3 regions of the Streptomyces sp. NPDC005931 genome follow, and region 1 is predicted to be linked to each of the others. Evidence: riboswitches for the same ligand, from Rfam matches in the RefSeq annotation. Region 1 holds a riboswitch; each other region holds the start of a gene.
The links. A riboswitch is a leader RNA that binds a small molecule or an ion and turns the genes downstream of it on or off. The one in region 1 is predicted to bind thiamine pyrophosphate.
Positions count from the first base shown of each region.

Region 2: linked by a shared signal. The riboswitch ahead of thiO (glycine oxidase ThiO) and the one ahead of ACFYOV_RS29400 (thiamine ABC transporter substrate binding subunit) in region 1 are both predicted to bind thiamine pyrophosphate.
Region 3: linked by a shared signal. The riboswitch ahead of thiC (phosphomethylpyrimidine synthase ThiC) and the one ahead of ACFYOV_RS29400 (thiamine ABC transporter substrate binding subunit) in region 1 are both predicted to bind thiamine pyrophosphate.

Region 1 is NZ_JBIAIG010000017.1:81,096-88,538, reverse strand. It holds gene ACFYOV_RS29410 (ABC transporter ATP-binding protein) at 1-787, opposite strand, end outside; gene ACFYOV_RS29405 (ABC transporter permease) at 808-2,409, opposite strand; gene ACFYOV_RS29400 (thiamine ABC transporter substrate binding subunit) at 2,508-3,602, opposite strand; TPP riboswitch at 3,683-3,788, opposite strand; gene rlmN (23S rRNA (adenine(2503)-C(2))-methyltransferase RlmN) at 3,839-4,945, opposite strand; gene ACFYOV_RS29390 (GYD domain-containing protein) at 5,199-5,525, opposite strand; gene ACFYOV_RS29385 (GNAT family N-acetyltransferase) at 5,729-6,301, opposite strand; gene ACFYOV_RS29380 (phosphatidate cytidylyltransferase) at 6,426-7,443, opposite strand, start outside.
Region 2 is NZ_JBIAIG010000001.1:197,865-205,307, forward strand. It holds gene metF (methylenetetrahydrofolate reductase [NAD(P)H]) at 1-338, opposite strand, end outside; gene thiE (thiamine phosphate synthase) at 463-1,122, opposite strand; gene ACFYOV_RS00880 (Rv2175c family DNA-binding protein) at 1,461-1,826, opposite strand; gene ACFYOV_RS00885 (NAD(P)/FAD-dependent oxidoreductase) at 1,925-3,166, opposite strand; TPP riboswitch at 3,285-3,396, shown strand; gene thiO (glycine oxidase ThiO) at 3,394-4,560, shown strand; gene thiS (sulfur carrier protein ThiS) at 4,557-4,769, shown strand; gene ACFYOV_RS00900 (thiazole synthase) at 4,772-5,566, shown strand; gene pknB (Stk1 family PASTA domain-containing Ser/Thr kinase) at 5,825-7,443, shown strand, end outside.
Region 3 is NZ_JBIAIG010000002.1:345,196-352,638, forward strand. It holds gene ACFYOV_RS05525 (VWA domain-containing protein) at 1-1,280, opposite strand, end outside; gene thiC (phosphomethylpyrimidine synthase ThiC) at 1,621-3,417, opposite strand; TPP riboswitch at 3,410-3,599, opposite strand; gene ACFYOV_RS05535 (YibE/F family protein) at 3,672-5,399, shown strand; gene ACFYOV_RS05540 (SsgA family sporulation/cell division regulator) at 5,672-6,106, opposite strand; gene ACFYOV_RS05545 (IclR family transcriptional regulator) at 6,205-7,035, opposite strand; gene ACFYOV_RS05550 (DUF5326 family protein) at 7,233-7,443, opposite strand, start outside.

The DNA.
Region 1 (7,443 bases):
GCGGGGCGTCACCGGGGACGGGGACCTTGCCCCACGGGGTCACCGCGACGTCGGCACCGACCGTCGCGTCGACCACGTTCTCGAAGCCGAGGAACCGGGCCACGAAGGCGTCCGCCGGTCGCTGCCAGACCTCGAGCGGTGTGCCGGACTGGGCGATGCGTCCGTCCCGCATCACCACCACCCGGTCGGCCAGCGCGAACGCCTCGCCCTGGTCGTGGGTCACGGCGAGCACGGTGGTGCCCAACCGGCCGAACAGCTCCCGCAGTTCGACGACCAGCCGTTCCCTCAGCGACCGGTCGAGCTGACCGAGCGGCTCGTCCAGCATCAGCAGCCGGGGGCTGGGGGCGAGGGCCCGGGCCAGCGCCACCCGCTGCTGCTCGCCGCCGGACAGCGCGGCGACCGCCCGCCCGGCCGCCCCGGGCAGACCGACCAGTTCCAGCAACCCCTGTACCCGTTCGGTCCGTTCGGCGCGCGGCGCCCCGTGCATCCGCAGTCCGAAGGCCACGTTGCCGCCCACGTCCCGCTGCGGGAAGAGCTGGTGGTCCTGGAACATCAGCCCGACCCCGCGCCGGTGCGCCGGCACCCCGCCCTGGTCCCGGCCGTCGAGCAGCACCCGTCCGGCGTCGAGGGGCTGCAGCCCCGCCACCGCGCGCAGCAGCGTGGACTTGCCGCTTCCGCTGGGCCCCAGCACGCACACGATCTCGTGCTCGGCCACGTCCAGATCGACGGCGTCCAGCACCGCCCGCCCGCCGAAACGGACGGTCGCCCCGTCAAGACTCAGCAGCATCGCGCACTCCCCGGCAGCATCTAGAACTCCCCCGTTCGGTCGGTCCGCAGCCGCTCCAGCACCAGCAGCGCCACCGCGCACACGATCATCAGGATCGTCGACAGGGCCATCGCCTGGCCGTAGTTGAGGTCACCGGGTCGCCCGAGCAGCCGCGCCACGGCCACCGGCAGGGTCGGACGGTCCGGCCGCGCGATGAACACGGTCGCCCCGAACTCGCCCAGCGACACCGCGAAGGCGAACCCCGCGGCGATCAGCAGCGCCCGCCGCGCCATCGGCAGGTCCACCTCCCGCCACGCCCGCCACGGCGACGCCCCGAGCACCGCCGCCGCCTCCCGCAGCCGCACGTCCACGGCCCGCAGTACCGGCAGCATGGTCCGTACGACGAAGGGCACACCGACCAGCGCCTGCGCCAGCGGCACCAGGATCCACGAGGCCCTCAGGTCGAACGGCGGCTCGTCGAGGGCGATCAGGAACCCGAAGCCGACGGTCACCGCGGACACGCCGAGCGGCAGCATCAGCAGCGCGTCGAAGCCGCGCACCAGCCGCCCCGCGTCCCTGCGGGTGAGCGCCACGGACGCGAGACCACCGATCACCACCGCCATGGCGGTGGCGGCCACCGCATAGCGCAGCGAGTTGCCGACCGCTTCGATCGGCGGCACGAGGAACACGCCCCCGTCCTCCTCGGTCAGCGCCCGGTAGTAGCCGAGGCCGGCGCCGGCGAAGGACCGTTCCACCAGCACCGCGAGCGGCAGCAGGAGCAGCACGGCGACGGTGGCGACGACGACGCCGAGCAGCGCCCACTGCCCGGACCCGCGCGGCCGGCGCGCGGTCACCGAGGCGTCCACCAGCCGCAACGCGGTCTCGCGCCGCCGCACCGTCCACGCGTGCAGGGCCAGGATGGTGCCCACGGCGACGAACTGGATCATCGTCAGGACGGCGGCGGTGGACAGGTCGAAGATCTCGGAGGTCTGCCGGTAGATCTCCACCTCGAGGGTGGAGAACGTGGGTCCGCCGAGGATCTGCACCACTCCGAAGGAGGTGAAGGTGAACAGGAAGACCATCAGCGCGGCGGCCGCCACCGCGGGCGCAAGGGCGGGCAGGGTGACGGTCCGCCAGGCCGCGAACCGGGAGGCACCGAGCATCCGCGCGGCCTCCTCCTGCCGGGGATCGAGCTGCGCCCAGAGCCCGCCGACGGTCCGGACGACGACGGCGTAGTTGAAGAAGACGTGCGCGAGCAGGATCGCCCACACGGTGGTGTCCAGCCGCAGGCCCCACAGCTCGTCGAGGAGCCCGCCGCGCCCCACCAGCGCCATGAACGCCGTCCCGACCACGACCGTGGGCAGCACGAACGGCACGGTGACCACGGCCCGCAGCAGTTGCTTGCCGGGGAAGGCGAAGCGTGCGAGGACATACGCGCCGGGCAGGGCGATCAGCAGGGTGAGGGCAGTGGAGACGAGGGCCTGCCAGGTGGTGAACCACAGGACCTGCCGGACGTCGGACTGCGCCAGGACGTCCCCGATCCGCCCGAGGTGCCAGGTCCCGTCGGACTTCAGCCCGCGGGCGACGATCGCGGCCACCGGGTAGGCGAAGAAGACCGCGAAGAACGCCACGGGCACGGCCATCAGCCCGAGCCGGGCCGCGCCCCCGCGCCACCTGGCCGCGGCGTGGCCCGAGGCGGCGGCACGGTCCTCCGCCGCCTCGGCCGCTGCCGCGGACTTGCTCACTTCAGGACGAGCGAGGTCCACGACTTGACCCACTGGTCACGGTGTTCGGCGATCTTCGCCGGGTCCATCGTCTCGGGGTCCTTCGCCGCCGGCCCGTACTGGGTGAACTCCTTGGGCACCTGGGCGGCCTCGCGCACCGGGTAGACGAACATGTTGAGCGGCATGTCGTCCTGGAACTCCTTGGTGAGCAGGAAGTCGAGCAGCGCCTTGCCGCCCTCGGGGTTCCTGGCGTTGCTCAGCAGGCCCGCGTACTCGACCTGGCGGAAGCAGGTGCCCTCGGCGACGCCCGTGGGCGCGGTGTCGGGCCTGGGGTCGGCGTAGATCACCTCGGCGGGCGGCGAGGAGGAGTAGGACACCACCAGCGGCCGGTCCGCCTTGGCCTTCTTGCCGCCGGCCGAGCCGGAGAACTCCTCGTTGTAGGCCTGCTCCCAGCCGTCGACCACCTTCACGCCGTTGGCCTTGAGCTTCTTCCAGTAGTCCTGCCAGCCGTCGTCGCCGTACGCGGCGGCGGTGCCGAGCAGGAAGCCGAGGCCGGGCGAGGACGTGGACGCGTTCTCGGTGACGAGCAGGTTCTTGTACTCGGGTTCGACCAGGTCGTCGAACGTGCGCGGCGGGTCGAGCTTGCGGTCGGCGAAGTACTTCTTGTCGTAGTTGACACAGATGTCACCGGTGTCGACGGGCGTCACCCGGTGCTTGTCCTCGTCGGCCCGGTACTGGGGAAGGACCAGATCGGATCCCTTCGCCTCGTACGGCTGGAACAGCCCGTTGTCGAGGGCTCGGGACAGCAGGGTGTTGTCGACGCCGAAGAAGACGTCGCCCTGGGGATTGTCCTTGGTCAGGATCGCCTTGTTCACGGCCTGCCCGGCGTCGCCGTCCTCGAGGACCTTGACCTGGTAGCCGGACTTCTTCTCGAAGGAGGCGATGACGTCCTTCGAGACGGCCCACGAGTTGTGGCTGACCAGGGTCACGGTCTTCGACCCACCGGACCCGGAGCCGGAGCCCTGGTCGCCGCCGTCCGACGAACCGCACGCGGACACGGAGACCATGCCCAGCCCGACGGCCAGGATCGTGACCTTCTTGGTGATGCTCACTGGATTCCTCCTGGAGTGACCAGGAAGAGACGCGGCCCTGCCCGGGACCCCTCGCAGGGTGCCCGGGCAGGGCGCAACAGCTCGAGTGATGACCGATCTCCCTACCCAGAATGACCTGGGCGAGGTTCGGAGGGTCTGCGGCCGGTGCCGCACTCTCAGCGCTGTGGCGCTCCCCTGTCGGAATATGAAGATGTGTGTGGCTGATTTCCTGCTGTACAGGTCGTACGCCGGTCAGGTTACCTCTCGCTCGCGGCGAGCTGACCACACGCCCCGTCGATCTCCTGCCCCCGGGTGTCCCGGATCGTCACCGGCACACCGTGCGCGGCGATCGCCTCGACGAACGCCTTCTCGTCCTCGGGCCGCGAGGCGGTCCACTTCGAGCCGGGCGTGGGGTTCAGCGGGATGAGGTTGACGTGCACCGGCCGACCCTTGAGCAGCCGCCCGAGCCGGTCACCGCGCCACGCCTGGTCGTTGATGTCCCGGATCAGCGCGTACTCGATGGACAGCCGTCGCCCGGACTTGGCCGCGTACTCGAACCCGGCGTCGAGCACCTCGCGCACCTTCCACCGCGTGTTCACGGGGACGAGGGTGTCGCGCAGCTCGTCGTCGGGCGCGTGCAGGGAGATGGCAAGGCGGCACTTGAAGCCCTCGTCGGAGAACCGGTGGATGGCCGGCACCAGGCCGACGGTCGACACGGTGATCCCGCGCTGCGACAGCCCGAGCCCGTCCGGCTCGGGGTCGGTGAGGCGGCGGATGGCGCCGACGACCCGGTTGTAGTTGGCGAGCGGCTCGCCCATGCCCATGAACACGATGTTGGACAGCCGCGCCGGCCCACCCGGCACCTCGCCGTCCCTGAGCGCCCGCATGCCGTCCACGATCTGGTGCACGATCTCCGCAGCGGACAGGTTGCGGTCGAGGCCCGCCTGCCCGGTGGCGCAGAACGGGCAGTTCATGCCGCAGCCGGCCTGGGAGCTGATGCACATGGTCACCCGGTCGGGGTAGCGCATGAGCACCGACTCCACGAGCGTCCCGTCGAAGAGCTTCCACAGCGTCTTGCGGGTGGTGCCCTGGTCGGTCGACAGGTGCCGCACGACGGTCATCAGCTCGGGGAGCAGCGCCTCCCCGAGCTTGGCGCGGGAGCCGGCGGGGATGTCGGTCCACTGCTCCGGATCGTGCGCGTACCGCGCGAAGTAGTGCTGCGAGAGCTGCTTGGCGCGAAACGGCTTCTCACCGACCGCGACGACCGCCTCCTTGCGCTCGGCGGGCGTGAGATCGGCAAGGTGCCGCGGCGGCTTCTTGGCTCCGCGCGGCGCGACGAAAGTGAGTTCTCCGGGCTTAGGCATGGCTCGTCCAGTGTCGCAGATCCAACCCGGGGACCGGGTTCGCGCCCGCCGGGACCGGGCGGCCCCGTGACCGCGGCGGTCCGGACGCCTGCGGCGGCGGCCGTCGTGCCTTCCCGGCTCCTGTCGGACGGCCCACGGCGGGCCCAGGTGGCGGGGCCGACAAGGGAGCCCGCGCGCACAAGGCGGGGACCACGGGGCCGGCGGGGCTCGCGGACGGTGGCACCGGGGGGCGGCCCTGCGGCGCCCTACGGCCCTAGGCGCCGGGAGCCCGGTACTGCACCTGCCCGGCCTTCCCCAGGGCCTCCAGCGTTTCGTCGATGGTCAGGAGAACGGTCGTCTCGAACGAACTCAGTGCACCGCCTCCGCTGATGGCCAGAGCGACTGCGGCCATGGAGACGTTGTCGGGGGCCTCCCACAGGTTGTAGCCGTCGCGGGTGCCGAACGCGTACCAGAAGCCGTGGAGCCTGCCTCCGACGGACTCGATGTACGACTGGGCGGCCTTGGCGCGGTCCTCGGGGTGCTTGATGAGTCTCGCCCAGGTCTCCGGCGTGTAGCTGAACCTCGACAGATAGAGCGGCATCGTCTCTCCCTTTCGTCCTTCAAGGGATCCCCCGCGAGGCGGGAAACTCGCGGGCTGCCGCCCGCCTGTCCCCCGAACGGCCGGGGAGGACGACCGGCACGGCCGCTGGCGCGGAGGACGAGGGAGCACGGCGCGGACTCGGTGCTGCCACCGCATGGTCGATGTCAGCGCGCGGATGCGGTCCGGTGACCGCGCCGGCGACGTCAGCGCAGGTCGAGGCGCATCAGGACGCGGGGGTGACCGGCCAGCACGGAGGCGGTGTCGGCCGCATGGACGAAGCCGGCGCGTTCGAAGTTCTTGCGGAGGCCGGGATAGGCCATCGTGAGGTCGACCTTCGCGTCGCCGTTGTCGAGGGGGTATGCCTCGATCGCCGGAGCGCCGTGGAAGCGGGCGAAGTCCACCGCGCCGGCGATCAGGGCGTGCGAGATGCCCTTCCTGCGGTGGCCGGGGCGTACGCGGACGCACCACAGGGACCAGACGGGCAGGTCGTCGACGTGCGGGATCCTGCGGCTACGGGCAAAGGAGGTGTCCGCGCGGGGCGCCACGGCGGCCCAGCCGACCGGCTCGTCGCCGTCGTAGGCGAGCACTCCCGGAGGCGGATCGCTGCGGCACAGTCCGGCCACGTACTCGCCGCGAGCCGATCCTCGCAGCTCATTGTTGAGCCCGGAGGGGATCCGGTAGCTCAGGCACCAGCAGACAGTGGACTCGGGCTTCCTCGGGCCGAGCAGGGTGCGGACGTCCTCGAAGACCGAAGCCGGGCGCACGTCGATGGTCATGGCACCACGATGCCACGGGCGTGCCCGGTTCTTCCGCCGGGCGGCCCGAGTCGTGGTCCGGGCACGTGCGAGCCCCCGTCCCTGCACGGAACGGGGGCTCGCACGCGCATGCGTGTGGTGTCCGTCAGCTCCCGACGAACAGCACCAGAAGCAGCCACACCACCGGCGCCGTCGGCAGCAGGGAGTCCAGTCGGTCCATGATGCCGCCGTGGCCCGGGAGCAGGGTGCCCATGTCCTTGATGCCCAGGTCCCGCTTGATCATGGACTCGCCCAGGTCGCCGAGCGTGGCGCTGGCCGCGACCGCGAGGCCGAGCAGCAGACCCTGCCACCAGCTGCCGCCGTCGATCAGGAACTGCATGCACAGCGCGCCCGCCACCATGGCGAACCCGATCGCGCCGAGCAGGCCCTCGCGGGTCTTGCCGGGGCTGATCCGCGGGGCGAGCTTGCGCTTGCCGAAGCGCCAGCCGACGGCGTACGCGCCGGTGTCGCTGACGACCGTCAGCAGAAGGAAGGTCAGCACGCGCCAGGCACCGTCGTCCGACGTCAGCATCATCGCGACGAAGGTCGCCAGGAACGGCACGTAGAAGGCGGCGAAGAGCCCCGCCGTGACGTCCTTGAGGTAGTTCTCGGGCGGTGCGGTCATCCGCCAGACCAGCACCGCCAGCGCGGTGAGCGCCATGGCGACCCACGCGCCCTCGGCGCCGCGCACGTAGCCGGAGACGACCATGGCCGCCCCGCCGAGCGCGAGCGGCACGAGGGGCGCCTTGATGCCCTTGCGCTCCTCCAGCCGCTTGGTCAGCTCCCACAGGCCGACCACGACGGCGACGGCGATGACGCCGACGAAGACGGCCTTGACGACGAACAGCGAGGCGACGATCACCGCACCGAGACCGACGCCGACGCCTATCGCGGCGCTCAGATCACGCCCGGCGCTCTTGCTCTGCGGCTGGCGCGCCGGCTGCGGGGCGTCGGGCATGGGCTCCGGATTCTGCGGCACCTCCCCCGGATGGGGACGTGCCCGCGTCGTCTCGTCTCGGAACAGGGGGCCGCTCAGCCGAGCGGCCCCCCGGTCACCATCCTGGTCTCCGCCGTGTTCGGGCACGTCGGGCACGATGGGCATGGGGCGAGTCTGCTGCGCGTCA
Region 2 (7,443 bases), on a different contig from region 1:
ATCCCGGCGTCGGCGTACTGGCCGATGATGTTGCGCAGTTCGGCGATCGAGTGGTTGACCGCGGTGAGGTGGGCGACCGGGGTGAGGGTGGTGTCGGCGACGATCTGCTGCGTCTCCTTGACCGTGCCCGCGCGGGTGGAACCACCGGCCCCGTACGTCACGGACACGAAGTCCGGGGCCACCGCCTCGACCCTGCGCAGGGCGCTCCACAGGTTCCGCTCGCCCTTGGGGGTCTTCGGCGCCGAGAACTCGAAGGAGTAGGTCGTCTTGCCGGCGGCGAGGATGTCACGCACGGTGCGGGCGCGATCAGTCCTGGTGGATGCGGTTCCGAGGGCCATACGGGCAGGTTAGTCAGGGGTCGGCGGTCCCCCAACCAATGGGGGGAGATTTGACCGAATTGCCGACTTGTTGTCCACCCCTTGGACAAACCCGAGACGGAAGGGGGCGCAGGGGCGTGCGCCGCTATGCCTGCCGGAGCCGCTTCGCGAACTCCGCCGCGGCGGCACCGGGGTCGTCCGCCTCGGTGATGGCCCGTACGACGACGATCCGGCGGGCTCCCGCCTCCAGCACCTCGTCGAGGTTGCCCAGGTCGATGCCGCCGATGGCGAACCAGGGCCGCTCGGTGCCGAGGGCGGCGGTGTGACGGACCAGGTCGAGGCCGGGGGCGTGGCGGCCGGGCTTGGTGGGGGTGGGCCAGCACGGGCCGGTGCAGAAGTAGTCGACACCTTCCTGGACCGCCGCAGCCTCGGCCTCCTGGACGGCGTGCGTGGACCGGCCGATCAGGACGTCGTCGCCGAGGACGGCGCGGGCGGCGGGGACCGGGAGGTCGCCCTGGCCGAGGTGGAGGACATCGGCGGCGGCGGCGTGGGCGACGTCCGCCCGGTCGTTGACCGCGAGCAGCTTGCCGTGCCGGGCGCACGCCTCGGCGAGGACCGCCAGGTGCTCCAGCTCCTCGGCGGCCTCCATGCCCTTGTCCCGCAACTGCACGATGTCGACCCCGCCGGCCAGGACCGCGTCCAGGAACTCCGCGAGGTCGCCCTGCCGCTTGCGGGCGTCGGTGCACAGGTAGACCCGGGCGTCGGCGAGCCGGGCCCGTGCGGTGACGGCTGCGGTGTCGGACATGCGAGTGGTCCCCCGGTGTCGATGTCGGTGTCGGTTCGGTGTCGTTCGAGCGCTGTGCGGGCCCCGTGGGCGCTTCGGACCCTATGCCGCCGCCGGACGGACCGCGACCCGCGCCCCCACGAACCGCGACCCACCCCCTCACGGCCCGGGACCCGCCCCGGCGGACCTGCCCCCGAGCACACGGGGGCCGGGCCGGCACGGACCGCACCGGGACCGCGGCCCGGGTGGTCGTGGCCCTGGGTGCTCGCGGCCCGGGTGCGAAGGGTATGGCGGGTCCGGCGCCGTGGAACGCGGCGCCGGTACCCCGTTGTCGTGCCCGTGGTCGATCCGCTGCCGGCTCAGACCGCGAGCGCCTGGGCGCGGCGTTTCACCTCCGTGCCGCGGTTCTCACTGAGCGCCTGCGCGGGCGTGCCCGGCAGGGTGGGGTCGGGGGTGAAGAGCCATTCCAGCATCTCCTCGACCGTGAAGCCGTCGTCCCGCAGCAGCGTCAGGGTGCCGGAGAGCCCCTTGACCACCTTGTCCCCGTCGATGAAGGCGGCGGGGACGTGCAGTGCGCGGTTCTCACCCCGGCGCACGGCGATGAGCTGGCCCTCCTTGACCAGCTGCCGCACACGCGTCACCTCGACGCCGAGCATCTCGGCGATGTCGGGGAGGGTGAGCCATTCGGGGACGAGAGCATCGATCCTTGCGTCAATCTCGGTCACGGGACAAGCCTGCCATCTGCCACCGACAGCCGGAAGCCGACCCCGCCCACCTGGGCGGACGGGTCACCCGGAACCACCCTTCACCGCGCCCCGCGGGCTCACGCCGTCGCCTTCTTCAATGGCCTCGCCGGGTCCGTGAGGAGGTCCGCGTCCATCGCCGTGCCCGCCTCGATCAGCCGCCTCCCCTGGGCCAGGTCCCGCGGCCGGCCCACCGCCAGCAGCGCAACCAGCCGGGCGTCCCTGAGCCAGCAGACCGTCCACGCCGGTCCCGAGGGGTCCCCGCGCCACAGGGTGCGGTCGGCGTGCGCGTGGTGCCCGGCGTACTGGACGAAGCGCCCGAACTGTTCGGACCAGAAGTAGGGCACCGGGTCGTAGACCGCCGGCGCCTCGCCGGTGGCCGCCGCCAAGATGTTCGCGGCGACCGTGCGAGGCCCCTGGAGGGCGTTGTCCCAGTGGTGGACCAGCAGGCGCTCGCCGTAGCGCCCGGACGGGAAGGAGGCGCAGTCGCCGACCGCGTACACGTCCGGTACCGAGGCCCTCAGATGGCGGTCGGCGACGACCTCGCCGTGCGCGCCGAGCTCGATCCCGGAGCCGGCCAGCCGGCCCGTGGCGGGCCGGGCGCCGATACCGACCACGACCGCGCCGGCCGGCAGCCGTGAACCGTCCTCCAGCAGCACCGCGCCGGGCTCGACGCGCTCCACGCGCGCGTGCGTGCGCAGGTCCACACCGGCGTCGGCGTACCAGGCGGCCATGGGCGCGGCCACCTCCGCGGGCAGCGCCTCGGGCAGCGGCCGGGCGGCGGCCTCCACGACGGTGACCGCGCAGCCCGCCTCACGCGCCGCGGTGGCGAACTCCGCGCCGATCCAGCCCGCGCCGACGACCACGACGTCGTGCCGTCGTGCCAGCACCGGCCGCAGCCGCTCCGCGTCGTCCAGGGTGCGCAGCAGGTGCACCCCGGGGACCCCCTCCGCGCCAGGCAGCCGTACCGGTTCGGCGCCCGTCGCGACGACCAGCACGTCGTAGGGCACGGGACCGTCGGCCGTGTCCAGCTCGTGGTCCGCGGGGCGCAGACCGAGCACCTCGCGGCCGAGCCGCAGGTCGATGCCGAGCGCCTCGAAGTCGACGTCGAAGGCCGAGTCCTCCGCCTTGCCGAGCAGCAGCGCCTTGGACAACGGGGGCCGGTCGTAGGGCTGGTGGGGTTCCGCGCCGATCAGGGTCACGCTGCCGGTGAAGCCCTGTTCGCGCAGGGCCACCGCGGTCTGGACGCCGGCCATGCCCGCGCCCGCGACGATCACCCGCCGCGGCTCGGGCGGTTCCCGGTCCTGCGTCTGCTCGCTCACCCGATCACCATAGACACCGGGGATTTCCCCGTCAGTCCCCCCGTGCGGTCCGTCGAGCGCTCGAGCCGCACGGGGCTCCCTTACCGGAGCGTCGGTCCGAGGGCTAGGGTGGCCACCGTAAAGCACTCGCGGGAGCCCGGACGCACCGGGCTGAGAGGGAGGCTGGCGGCCTCCGACCGTACGAACCTGATCCGGGTCATGCCGGCGAAGGGAGGGGCTGGACGCCCATGTCGCCCACGGGTACCTCAGACGTCCTCGTCGTCGGGGGCGGAATCATCGGTCTGGTCACGGCCTGGCGGGCCGCGCAGCGCGGTCTCGCCACGACGGTGGTGGACCCCGAGCCGGGCGGCGGCGCCGCCCAGGTGGCCGCCGGGATGCTGGCCGCCGTGACGGAACTGCACTACGGCGAGCAGACCCTGCTCGGCCTCAACCTGGCCTCGGCCGAGCGTTATCCGGAGTTCGCGGCCGAACTCGCCGAGGCCGCGGGCCAGGACCTCGGCTACCGCCGCTGCGGCACACTCGCCGTCGCTCTGGACGCCGACGACCGTGCCCACCTGCGTGAACTCCACGCGTTCCAGCAGCAGTCGGGGCTGGAAGCGCAATGGCTCTCGGGGCGCGAGTGCCGGCGTCTGGAGCCGATGCTCGCACCGGGCGTGCGCGGCGGGCTGCGGGTCGACGGCGACCACCAGATCGACCCGCGCCGGCTGGCGGCCGCGCTCGTGACCGCCTGCGAGCGCGCGGGCGTGGTCCTCGTGCGGGCGTGGGCCGAGCGGCTGACCGTCACGGGCGACCGGGCGACGGGCGTCGTCACCGCCGACGGGACCGCGCTGCACGCCGGGCAGGTGGTGCTCGCCGGGGGCAGCCTCAGCGGGCGGCTCGCCGGGGTTCCGGACGGCGTGCTGCCGCCCGTGCGGCCGGTGAAGGGACAGGTGGTGCGGCTGACGATGCCGGACCACCGGCCGCCGTTCCTCGGCCGCATCGTGCGCGCGATCGTGCGCGGCAGCCATGTCTACCTGGTGCCGCGCGAGAACGGCGAGCTGGTGATCGGGGCGACCAGCGAGGAACAGGGCTGGGACACCACGGTGACCGCGGGTGGCGTGTACGAACTGCTGCGCGACGCACACGAGTTGGTGCCCGGGATCACCGAACTTCCGCTGGTCGGGACGCAGGCCGGGCTGCGCCCCGGCTCCCCCGACAACGCGCCGCTGCTCGGCCGCAGCGCGCTGGACGGACTGCTGCTGGCCACCGGGCACTTCCGCAACGGCGTACTGCTCACACCGGTCACCGGGGACGCGTTGGCCGAGGTCCTCACGACAGGTGAACTACCGGAAGTGGCACGGCCGTTCACACCGGAGCGGCTGCCCGCTCCGGCCCTCACCGAGATGCCCGCATGAGCGGCACGGTCACCGTCTCGGTCAACGGGGAGCCGCGCCGGGTGGCCGCCGGCACGGCGCTCGACGCACTGGTCGGCACGCTCACCCGGGCGCCGTCGGGGGTCGCCGCCGCCCTCAACGAAACCGTCGTGCCGCGTGCGCAGTGGCCCACCACCCCCCTGTCGGACGGGGACCGGGTGGAAGTCCTGACCGCCGTCCAAGGAGGCTGACCATGGCCGACGATCCGTTCGTCCTCGGTGGTACGACGTACACGTCCCGCCTGATCATGGGCACCGGAGGGGCGCCCAGCCTCGACGTGCTGGAGCGGGCGCTGGTGGCGTCCGGTACGGAGCTGACGACCGTCGCGATGCGGCGGGTGGACCCGTCGGTGCACGGCTCGGTGCTGTCGGTGCTGGAGCGGCTGGGCATCCGGGTGCTGCCGAACACGGCGGGTTGTTACACCGCCGGCGAGGCGGTGCTGACCGCGCGGCTGGCGCGGGAGGCGCTGGGCACCGACGTGGTCAAGCTGGAGGTCATCGCCGACGAGCGCACGCTGCTGCCGGACCCGGTGGAACTGCTGGACGCTGCGGAGACGCTGGTCGACGACGGGTTCACGGTGCTGCCCTACACCAACGACGACCCGGTGCTGGCGCGGAAGCTGGAGGACGTCGGCTGCGCGGCGATCATGCCGCTGGGGTCGCCGATCGGGTCCGGGCTGGGGATCCGCAACCCGCACAACTTCCAGCTGATCGTGGAGCGCGCGTCCGTGCCGGTGATTCTGGACGCCGGGGCCGGGACGGCGTCGGACGCGGCGCTGGCGATGGAGCTGGGGTGCGCGGGGGTGATGCTGGCGTCGGCGGTGACGCGGGCTCAGGACCCGGTGCTGATGGCCCACGCGATGCGGCACGCGGTGGAAGCGGGGAGGTCGGCCCGGCTGGCGGGGAGGATTCCGCGGAGGTACTTCGCGCAGGCGTCGTCTCCCGCGGAGGGCATGGCCGTGCTGGATCCGGAGCGGCCCGCGTTCTGATCGGCGTCGCGGTGTCCGCGGTGGCCCCTCCACCGCGCGGCATCCGTTCCGGCCGGCCGAGCAGCGGACGTCTCTCCGCGGACGCCTTCCGCACGGGACTGCCGCGGACGTCTCCCGCGGGCGTCGTCCGCCGTCGGCGCCCGCGGATTCACCCACCCGGGCCGCCTGCGTGGGAAGCGTCACAGGTCGGCTGCAGTCGCGCTGCGATCGTGGGAGAACGGGGTGGGTGCCTGAGTGACGGCTCGTAGACTCACCTGCGTGGACACGACCCTTCAGGACCCTCTGGTCGGGCAGGTGCTCGACGGCCGGTACCGCGTCGACGCGCGGATCGCGGTCGGCGGGATGGCCACGGTCTACCGGGCCGTGGACACCCGCCTGGACCGCGTGCTCGCGCTCAAGGTGATGCACCCGACGCTCGCCGCCGACGCCTCGTTCGTCGAACGGTTCATCCGCGAGGCGAAGTCGGTGGCGCGGCTGGCGCACCCGAACGTCGTGCAGGTCTTCGACCAGGGCACCGACGGGCCGTACGTCTACCTGGCGATGGAGTACATAGCCGGCTGCACCCTGCGCGACGTGCTGCGCGAGCGCGGGGCGCTGCAGCCGCGGGCCGTCCTGGACATCGTGGAGCCGGTCCTGGCCGCGCTCGGCGCCGCGCACCGGGCCGGTTTCGTGCACCGGGACATGAAGCCCGAGAACGTGCTGATAGGGGACGACGGCCGGGTCAAGGTCGCCGACTTCGGCCTGGTGCGCGCCGTGGACACGGTGACGAACACCACCGGCACGGTGCTCGGCACGGTGTCGTACCTGGCGCCGGAGCAGATCGAGAGCGGCACCGCCGACCCCCGGGTGGACGTGTACGCGTGCGGCATCCTGCTGTACGAGATGCTGACCGGCGAGAAGCCGCACGAGGGGGACTCCCCCGCGACCGTGCTCTACAAGCATCTGCACGAGGACGTGCCGCCCCCGTCGGCCACCGTGCCGGGGATGGCCTACGAGCTGGACGAGCTGGTGGCCTCGGCGACCGCGCGCAACCCGGAGCTGCGTCCGCACGACGCGGTGGCGCTGCTCGGGCAGGTCCGCGCGGCGCGTGGCGGGCTCACCGGGGAGCAGCTGGACGCGGTGCCGCCGCAGGCGCTGTCCCGGCCCGACCACCACGACAACGGGGAGGACCGCACGAGCGTCATCCCGCGGGCGCTGACCACTCCCGCTCCCGGCCTCGCCCACGCGGGAGGATCCCCCTCCCGCCCGCTGCCCGGGAACGAGGACGGCGCGGCGGCCGACCCCTTGCACCGCACCAGCCGCCTCCAGGCCCCGCCCCCGCCGCCCCGGCGCCGCGCGGCGCTGCCGCGGGGCCCCATGGCGATCGTCGCGGCCGTGCTGCTGGTCCTCGGGGTCGGCACGGGCCTGTGGTACATCAACTCCGGCCAGTTCACCAAGGTCCCGCCGCTGCTGGCGAAGACCGAGCGGGAGGCCAGGGACCGGCTGGCGGACGCCGGGCTGGACGTCGGCGAGGTCGAGGAGGCGTACAGCGACACGGTCGAGCGGGGCACGGTGATCAGCACCGATCCCGCCGTGGGCGCCCGCATCCGCAGCAACGACGCGGTGTCGCTCACCGTCTCCAAGGGCCCGCAGACCGTGCGGGTGCCCGACCTCGACGGCTATCCGCTGGACAAGGCGCGGTCCGTGCTGAAGGACGAGGGCCTGGAGCCCGGCATGGTCACCCGCGAATTCAGTGAGGACGTGCCCCGGGGCTCCGTGGTCTCCACCGAGCCGGGCAAGGGCACCAAGGTCCGCGCGGACTCGGCGGTGGCACTCACCGTGAGCAAGGGCCGCCCGGTCGACGTGCCCGATGTGTCCGGCGACGACCCGGCGGACGC
Region 3 (7,443 bases), on a different contig from region 1:
AGCCCCACGAACTGCCAGAAGACGGGTTCCTCCACCGCCTCGCGCAGTTCCCGTTCGATCTCGGCGTTGCGGTAGACACCGCCGTCGGAGAAGAACAGCACCAGCGTGGGAGCCGCCGCCGGGTTCTCCCGGACGAACCCGCGGACCTCGGCGATGACCTTCTGCTCCTCGTTCTGGATGCCGACGTCCCGCATGTCGACCTGATCGGCCGCCAGCCCCTTCTTCCGTCCGCGCCGCCGGAACAGACCCATCTCGCCGACGCGCACGTGCAGCCGCAGCCACTCGGGTAGCTCGCCCAGCCGTAGGTCCGGCAGCCGGGCCGGGTTCGAGGCGAACGTCCAAGCCTGCATCTCGCCGTCGTCATCGAGCTGCGCGGCCACGGCGGCCATGCGCTCGACGACATCGCTCACGACGCCCTTGGAGTAGAGCATCGCCATCGACCCGGAGGCGTCGAGGACGAGCACGACGCGCGCGGTCACCCCGGCCGCCCCGTGCTTGCGCAGGCTGACGGCGACCTGCTCCTTGCGCAGGGACAGCCGCTTGCGCATGTCGACGGGCAGCCGCTCCTCCCCCTTGGTGAGCCGGGGGGCGCCGGGCGGGGGAGCGGCGGGTGGGACGGAGGCGGGTCGCCTGGAGGGGGCGGCGGTGGCTGCGGGCTCCGTCACCGCCGGAGATGCCGGAGATGCCGGGGGTCCGGGAGGAGCGGCAGGGGGAGTGGGCGCGGAAGACGCGGGGGCCGCGGAGGGAGCGTCGTCCACCGTGATGCCGAAGTCGGTGGCCAGTCCGGCGAGTCCGGAGGCGTACCCCTGGCCCACCGCGCGGAACTTCCACCTGCCCTGTCTCCGGTACAACTCCCCGCCGACGAGCGCCGTCTCCGTCCCGGCCTCGATGTCGAACCTCGCGACCTCGCCGCCCGTGCCGGCGTCGAGCAGCCTCAACGACAGCCCCGGCACCTGGCCGAACGTCCCGCCGTCGGCCGAGGCACACAGCACGATGCGCTCGACGACCGGCTCCAGCGAGCGCAGGTCCACCTCCACGGTGTCGGTCGCGGCGGCGCCGGTACTCCGCTTGCCCAGGTGCGTCACGGCCCGGGACGCGTGACGCGGCTGGTTGTAGAAGACGAAGTCCCCGTCGTCCCGCACCCTCCCCGCCGCCGTGAGCAGCAGTGCCGAGGCATCGACGTCGGGCACCCCGGGCCCGCCGGTCCAGGCGATCTCGACGCGCACCACAGGGGCGTCGACGGGAAGGTTGGAGCCCTTGCTCATGGATGTCACGGTCATGCACCCAGTCTGCCGAGTGGACGCCCACGGTGCGGAGAGGTGGGCGGAGCAGCGCATCCGGCGTTGGCATCGGTTCCGGCGTACTCCGAGGAGAACGCCCGCGATGCGGATCACGAAGCGATACGAGAGGTACCCGATCGGTTCAGCGTCGGCGCGTGCGGAGTTGCCCATCGATACACGTCCGGAATCGGGAACCCGAAATCGGGACACCGGAATCTGGCACCCGGACGGCAATACGGTGCGACTCCGCCCGCACACACGGGCGCCATGGATGACGAGGCCGAGGATTCCGGTCCGGCCCGCGCTACAGCGCACCGGACCGGATTCCCCGTGGAGGGACTCAGTCGGCCAGCGGGAGGTACACCCGGTTGCCCGCCGCCGCGAACTCCTTCGACTTCTGGGCCATGCCCTCCTCGATCTCGGTCCGCGTACCGCCGTGTTCGCGGCGGATGTCCTGCGAGATCTTCATCGAGCAGAACTTCGGCCCGCACATCGAGCAGAAGTGGGCCGTCTTGGCGGGCTCCGCCGGCAGCGTCTCGTCGTGGAACTCCCGTGCCGTGTCCGGGTCGAGGGCCAGGTTGAACTGGTCCTCCCACCGGAACTCGAAGCGCGCGTCGGACAGCGCGTCGTCCCACTCCTGCGCGCCCGGGTGCCCCTTGGCCAGGTCCGCCGCGTGGGCGGCGATCTTGTAGGTGATGACGCCGGTCTTGACGTCGTCCCGGTTGGGCAGACCCAGGTGCTCCTTGGGCGTGACGTAGCAGAGCATCGCCGTGCCCCACCAGGCGATCATCGCGGCACCGATGCCCGAGGTGATGTGGTCGTAGGCAGGCGCGACGTCGGTCGTCAGCGGGCCGAGCGTATAGAACGGAGCCTCGTCACAGATCTCCTGCTGAAGGTCGATGTTCTCCTTGATCTTGTGCATCGGGACATGTCCCGGGCCCTCGATCATGGTCTGCACGTTGAAACGCTTCGCGATCCGGTTGAGTTCCCCGAGCGTCCTCAACTCCGCGAACTGAGCCTCGTCGTTGGCATCCGCGATGGACCCCGGCCGCAGGCCGTCGCCGAGGGAGTACGTCACGTCGTACGCGGCGAGGATCTCGCAGAGCTCCTCGAAGTTCTCGTACAGGAAGGACTCCTTGTGGTGTGCCAGACACCACGCGGCCATGATCGAGCCACCGCGCGAGACGATGCCGGTCTTGCGGTTGGCGGTGAGCGGCACGTACGCCAGGCGCACGCCCGCGTGGACCGTCATGTAGTCCACGCCCTGCTCTGCCTGCTCGATGACCGTGTCCTTGTAGATGTCCCAGGTCAGTTCCTCGGCCCTGCCGTCGACCTTCTCCAGCGCCTGGTAGAGCGGCACGGTACCGATGGGCACGGGCGAGTTGCGCAGCACCCACTCGCGGGTGGTGTGGATGTTGCGGCCGGTGGAGAGGTCCATGACGGTGTCGGCGCCCCAGCGGGTCGCCCAGGTCATCTTCTCGACCTCCTCCTCGATGGAGGACGTCACCGCCGAGTTGCCGATGTTGGCGTTGACCTTCACCAGGAACCGCTTGCCGATGATCATCGGCTCGATCTCCGGGTGGTTGACGTTCGCCGGCAGAACCGCCCGGCCCGCCGCGATCTCCTCCCGAACCACCTCGGGAGACACGTTCTCGCGGATCGCCACGTACTCCATCTCCGGCGTGATCTCGCCCCGCCGTGCGTACGCGAGTTGAGTGACGGCCGCACCGTCACGCCCCCGGCGCGGCAGGCGCGGCCGTCCCGGGAAGACCGCATCGAGGTTGCGCAGACCACCGCGCGGTGAGGTGTGCTTGATACCGTCGTCCTCGGGACGGACGGGACGGCCCGCGTACTCCTCGGTGTCGCCGCGGGCGATGATCCAGTTCTCCCGCAGCGGCTGCAGACCCCTGCGGACGTCGGTGTCGACGAGTGGATCGGTGTACGGGCCCGATGTGTCGTACAACGTCATCGACTGCCCGTTCGTGAGATGCACCTGACGGACCGGCACGCGCAGATCGGGGCGGGTGCCCTCGATGTACGCCTTGTGCCAGCCGATGGACTTCCCGGCCTCCCCGCTCACCGACGTCTCCGTCGAGTTCTGCGTGGAGGCAGGCGTGCGCGCGTCCTTGCTGGTCATGAGACCTACTCCCTACGCCGGCATTACCCGGTAACAGGTTCGGCGGTCGACGCAGCGGTATCCGTCTGCCGACGTTCCGTGTGAAACATCACTCTGCTTCGGTGATGTTTCATGTGAAACATCGCAGGGACGGAGGTCAGCGCCCTCTCAGCCCGGTGCTCCGAGCTCCCGCGTGTACAAAAGGTGCCTCCACGCTAGCGTCAGTTCTGGCGCGGTGACCAGAGGGTCCCCTTCGTTCTTGCGATGATCGGTCGGTGACCTCGACGCAACCTCCCCCGTACCCACCGCCCGAACCACCCCGCGGATCCGGCGCCGGAAACGGCGTGGGCCGTGGCGGAGGCGATGCCGGATTCGGCTACGGTCGGGCGCCCGGAACCGGAGCGCCCGACGGGCACGGCACCGGCCGGAACCCGGGTGGTGACGTCTACGGCAGCGGCCCGAACCTGGGCGCCGGCCACGGCGACCAGCCCCAGCGGGGAGGACGAGGCGGCTACGGCGACGGCCCCGGCCATGGTCGTGGCGAACACGGCCACGGCGGAGGTCGGGGTTCCGGTGACCGTGGCAGTGATGGCACGGGCGACGGTTGGGGTGCCGGTGACCCTGGCGGTGCCGGTGGCGACGGCGGGGGCGACGGCGGGCGTGGACGCGGCGGGGATGCCGGGGGCGGTGGCGGGCACGGCCATCCACATGGTCACAGTCACAGCCACGGTCCGGCCGCTCCCGTGTCGCAGCACCTGCGCAAGGTCATCGCGGCGATCCTGATCCCGTTCGCGGCCGCGGTCCTGATCGGCCTCGCCGTGCTGTGGCCGGGCGGTGCTCCGGGGCACGAACGCACCGGTGTCGGTTTCGACCGGCAGACGCAGCAGGCCACCGTGACCGAGGTGGTCGAGGTGAGCTGCGCGTCCGTCAACGCCTCCGGAGGCGTCCCGACCGGCGACACCTCCACCGCCGAGGGCTCCTCCGCCCAGCAGCAGGCGGACGGCACCTGCAAGAAGGCGACCGTCCGCGTCGACACCGGCAAGGACAAGGGCCGTACGTTCACCGAGATCGTGCAGCCGGACCAGTCCCGTCAGCTGAGCGAGGGTCAGGAAGTTGTCGTGGCCTACGAGCCCTCGGCCCCCCAGGACCTCCAGTACTCGGTGACGGACGTGAACCGGCGCCTCCCCCTGGCGCTGCTCGCCGGCATCTTCGCGCTCGCCGTCGTGGCCGTCGGCCGGTTGCGCGGTGTGATGGCGCTCGTTTCGCTGGCGATCAGCTTCCTGGTGCTGAACTTCTTCATCCTGCCCGCCATCCTCCAGGGCTCGAACCCGCTGGTCGTGGCGGTGGTGGGGGCGAGCGCGATCATGCTGATCGCCCTGTACCTCTGTCACGGGCCATCGGCGCGCACATCCGTGGCGGTGCTCGGCACCCTCGTCTCACTGCTGCTGATCGGTGTCCTCGGCTCGGTCTTCATCGGGTGGGCGGCGCTCACCGGCAACACCGACGACAACACCGGCCTGATCCACGGGCTGTATCCCGAGATCGACATGAGCGGTCTGCTGCTGGCCGGCGTCATCATCGGTTCCCTCGGTGTCCTCGACGATGTGACGGTCACGCAGACGTCCGCGGTCTGGGAGCTTCATGAGGCCAACCCGTCGGTGGGCCGGCGCGGGCTGTACCGCGCGGGCATCCGGATCGGCCGCGACCACATCGCCTCCGTGGTCAACACGCTCGTCCTCGCCTACGCGGGCGCCGCACTGCCCCTGTTGCTGCTGTTCTCCATCGCCCAGAGCAGCGTGGGGACGGTCGCCAACAGCGAGCTGGTGGCGGAGGAGATCGTGCGCACACTGATCGGATCTATCGGTCTGGTCGCCTCGGTGCCGGTCACCACGGCCCTGGCCGCCCTGGTGGTCTCGGCCGACCGTCCTCCGGCCAAGGGACAGACGGAGGCTGCCCAGTCGGCTCCGGCGCGCGGCGGCCGGGGCAGGCGGCGCAAGCGCTGACGTCGTCCGCTCCGGGCGGCGGTTCACGCCCCCACCGCCTCGTCAGCTGCCGGTATGGCCTGTTCCGAGCCTGCTCCCGGCCGTCCCCGGCCGCTGGACCGTCCGTCCCGGCCGACGGCTCACCCCCCTCCGTCCGCCGGGCCACGCCGCGTCCGGTGTCAAGGCCGCCGCCCCCTCCGCAGAACCGTTCCTGCCTAGAGGGGCGGCGACCAGGGCAAGCCGACCGACGCCGCCCCGGGTGAAGCATTGCATCACCCTCCCGGGCGAGCGCTTCACCCGGCCCCCTGCTCCGCCAGGATGCGGTCCAGCGCGTCGTCGAGGTGGGCGTCGAAGTCGGCCAGCGCCCCCTCCTGCCCCAGTGGCACCAGCTTGTCCGTGCGGTCGAGGAAGGCGACGAGGGGCGCCGTGGACGACCGGAACAACGCGTGGTCGGTGCCGACCTGAAGCCGGATCAGCACCTCGCCCAATGTGTCGGGTTCCACCGGCCCGACCCGCACATCGCCCTCACCGCAGGGCCGCCCGACGCCGTCGATCAGCAGTTCCCGGCCGAACGCCCACGTCACGGGGGCGTCGCCCGGCAGATGGAAGGTCAGCCGTACGGCGTAGGGATCACAGGTGTCGTAGCGCAGCTCCACCGGGATGCGGAAGGACAGCTCCTCCGACACGAGAAAGCTCATCATGACCTCTGCCTGCACGGACTCGCGCATCGCCTACCCCGTCATTCGCCGTCGACTGGCCGGGAATGGACCCCTGACACTTGGTGAATCTTGCTGAACGTACACACCAGATCACAAGGAGTGATTTTTCAGATACTGATAGAGAGCGCGAACGAACCGATCAGCCGGCCCACCTCCGCCTGGAGCCGCTGTGCCGCGGGCACCAGCCGGTCGGACTGGTGGACGGGCAGGGAGATGGCGATCGTGGCGGCCATGGTGCCGACGGTGATGGGAAGGGCGGCGCAGACCGTACCCAGGGCGTACTCCTGCCGCTCGGTCACCAGATCCATGCGACGGGTGCGCTCCAGCCGCCGCAGCAGACTGTGGTCGTCGCGCACGGTGTACGGGGTCACGGGCTGGGCCGGGTAGCGGTCGAGGTGGTCACGACGGGCGTCCTCGTCGAGCTGGGACAGCAGACACTGACCCACCGCGTGGGCGTGGGCGGTCTCCCGGAAGCCGGCCCACTCCTCGACCGCCGGGTAGGCGGCGCTCTCCGAGACGCACAGGACGTCGACCTCCCCCTCCCGGTACGCCGCGTAGTAGACGGGAGCTCCGACGAGGTCACGCCAGCGGGCGAGCGCGTCGACAACCGTGCTGCGACGTTTCTGCTGTGCTGCGCTGCTGCTCAGCAGCTCGGCCGCCTCACCCAGGAAGAACAGTCCCCGGTCCCGGCGCAGATAGCCCTCGTGGACGAGGGTGCGCAGCAGGTGGTACGTCGTGGGGAGCGCCAGCCCCGTCTCGCGGGCCAGTTGCTTGGCGGGCGCGCCGTACTCGTGTCCCGCGACGGTCTCCAGCAACCGCATGGCGCGCTGCACGGAGCCGATGAGGGTCGCGGTGGGGGCCGCCGCGGGGGGATCCGGTGAGCGGGGCTGCGCGGGGACCGCGGTGAGGTGTGCAGGGGCGGTGTCAGCCGTGGCCAAGGGTCACTCCCGAAGCGCGAGGGGGCAGCCCGTGCGGGTGCACGGGTGGGGGTCTACGCCGCTCGCGGGGATCGTCCCCGCGTCGAGTTCCCGGACTCTAACCGCCTGTCACCGCACGCAGACGGGCCCTTCGGGAAACTTCCCCCGCCCGAGGGAACCGGCGGATTCCGTTACCGCTCCACCGGTCCCCGTGGCACTCACCAGTCGCCGCGCGACGAGGAACTCGTTGTGAACTTCCGTACGACATAGATCAGTCCGCCGACCAGGGCGACGAAGACCAGCAGTTTGAACAGCAGTCCGACGACGAACCCGACCACGCTGGCGATCAGTCCGCCGAACACGACCAGGGCGATGACCGGCACCGCGATCCACTTCACCCACCACGGAAGTCCCGCGAAGATCTCTCGC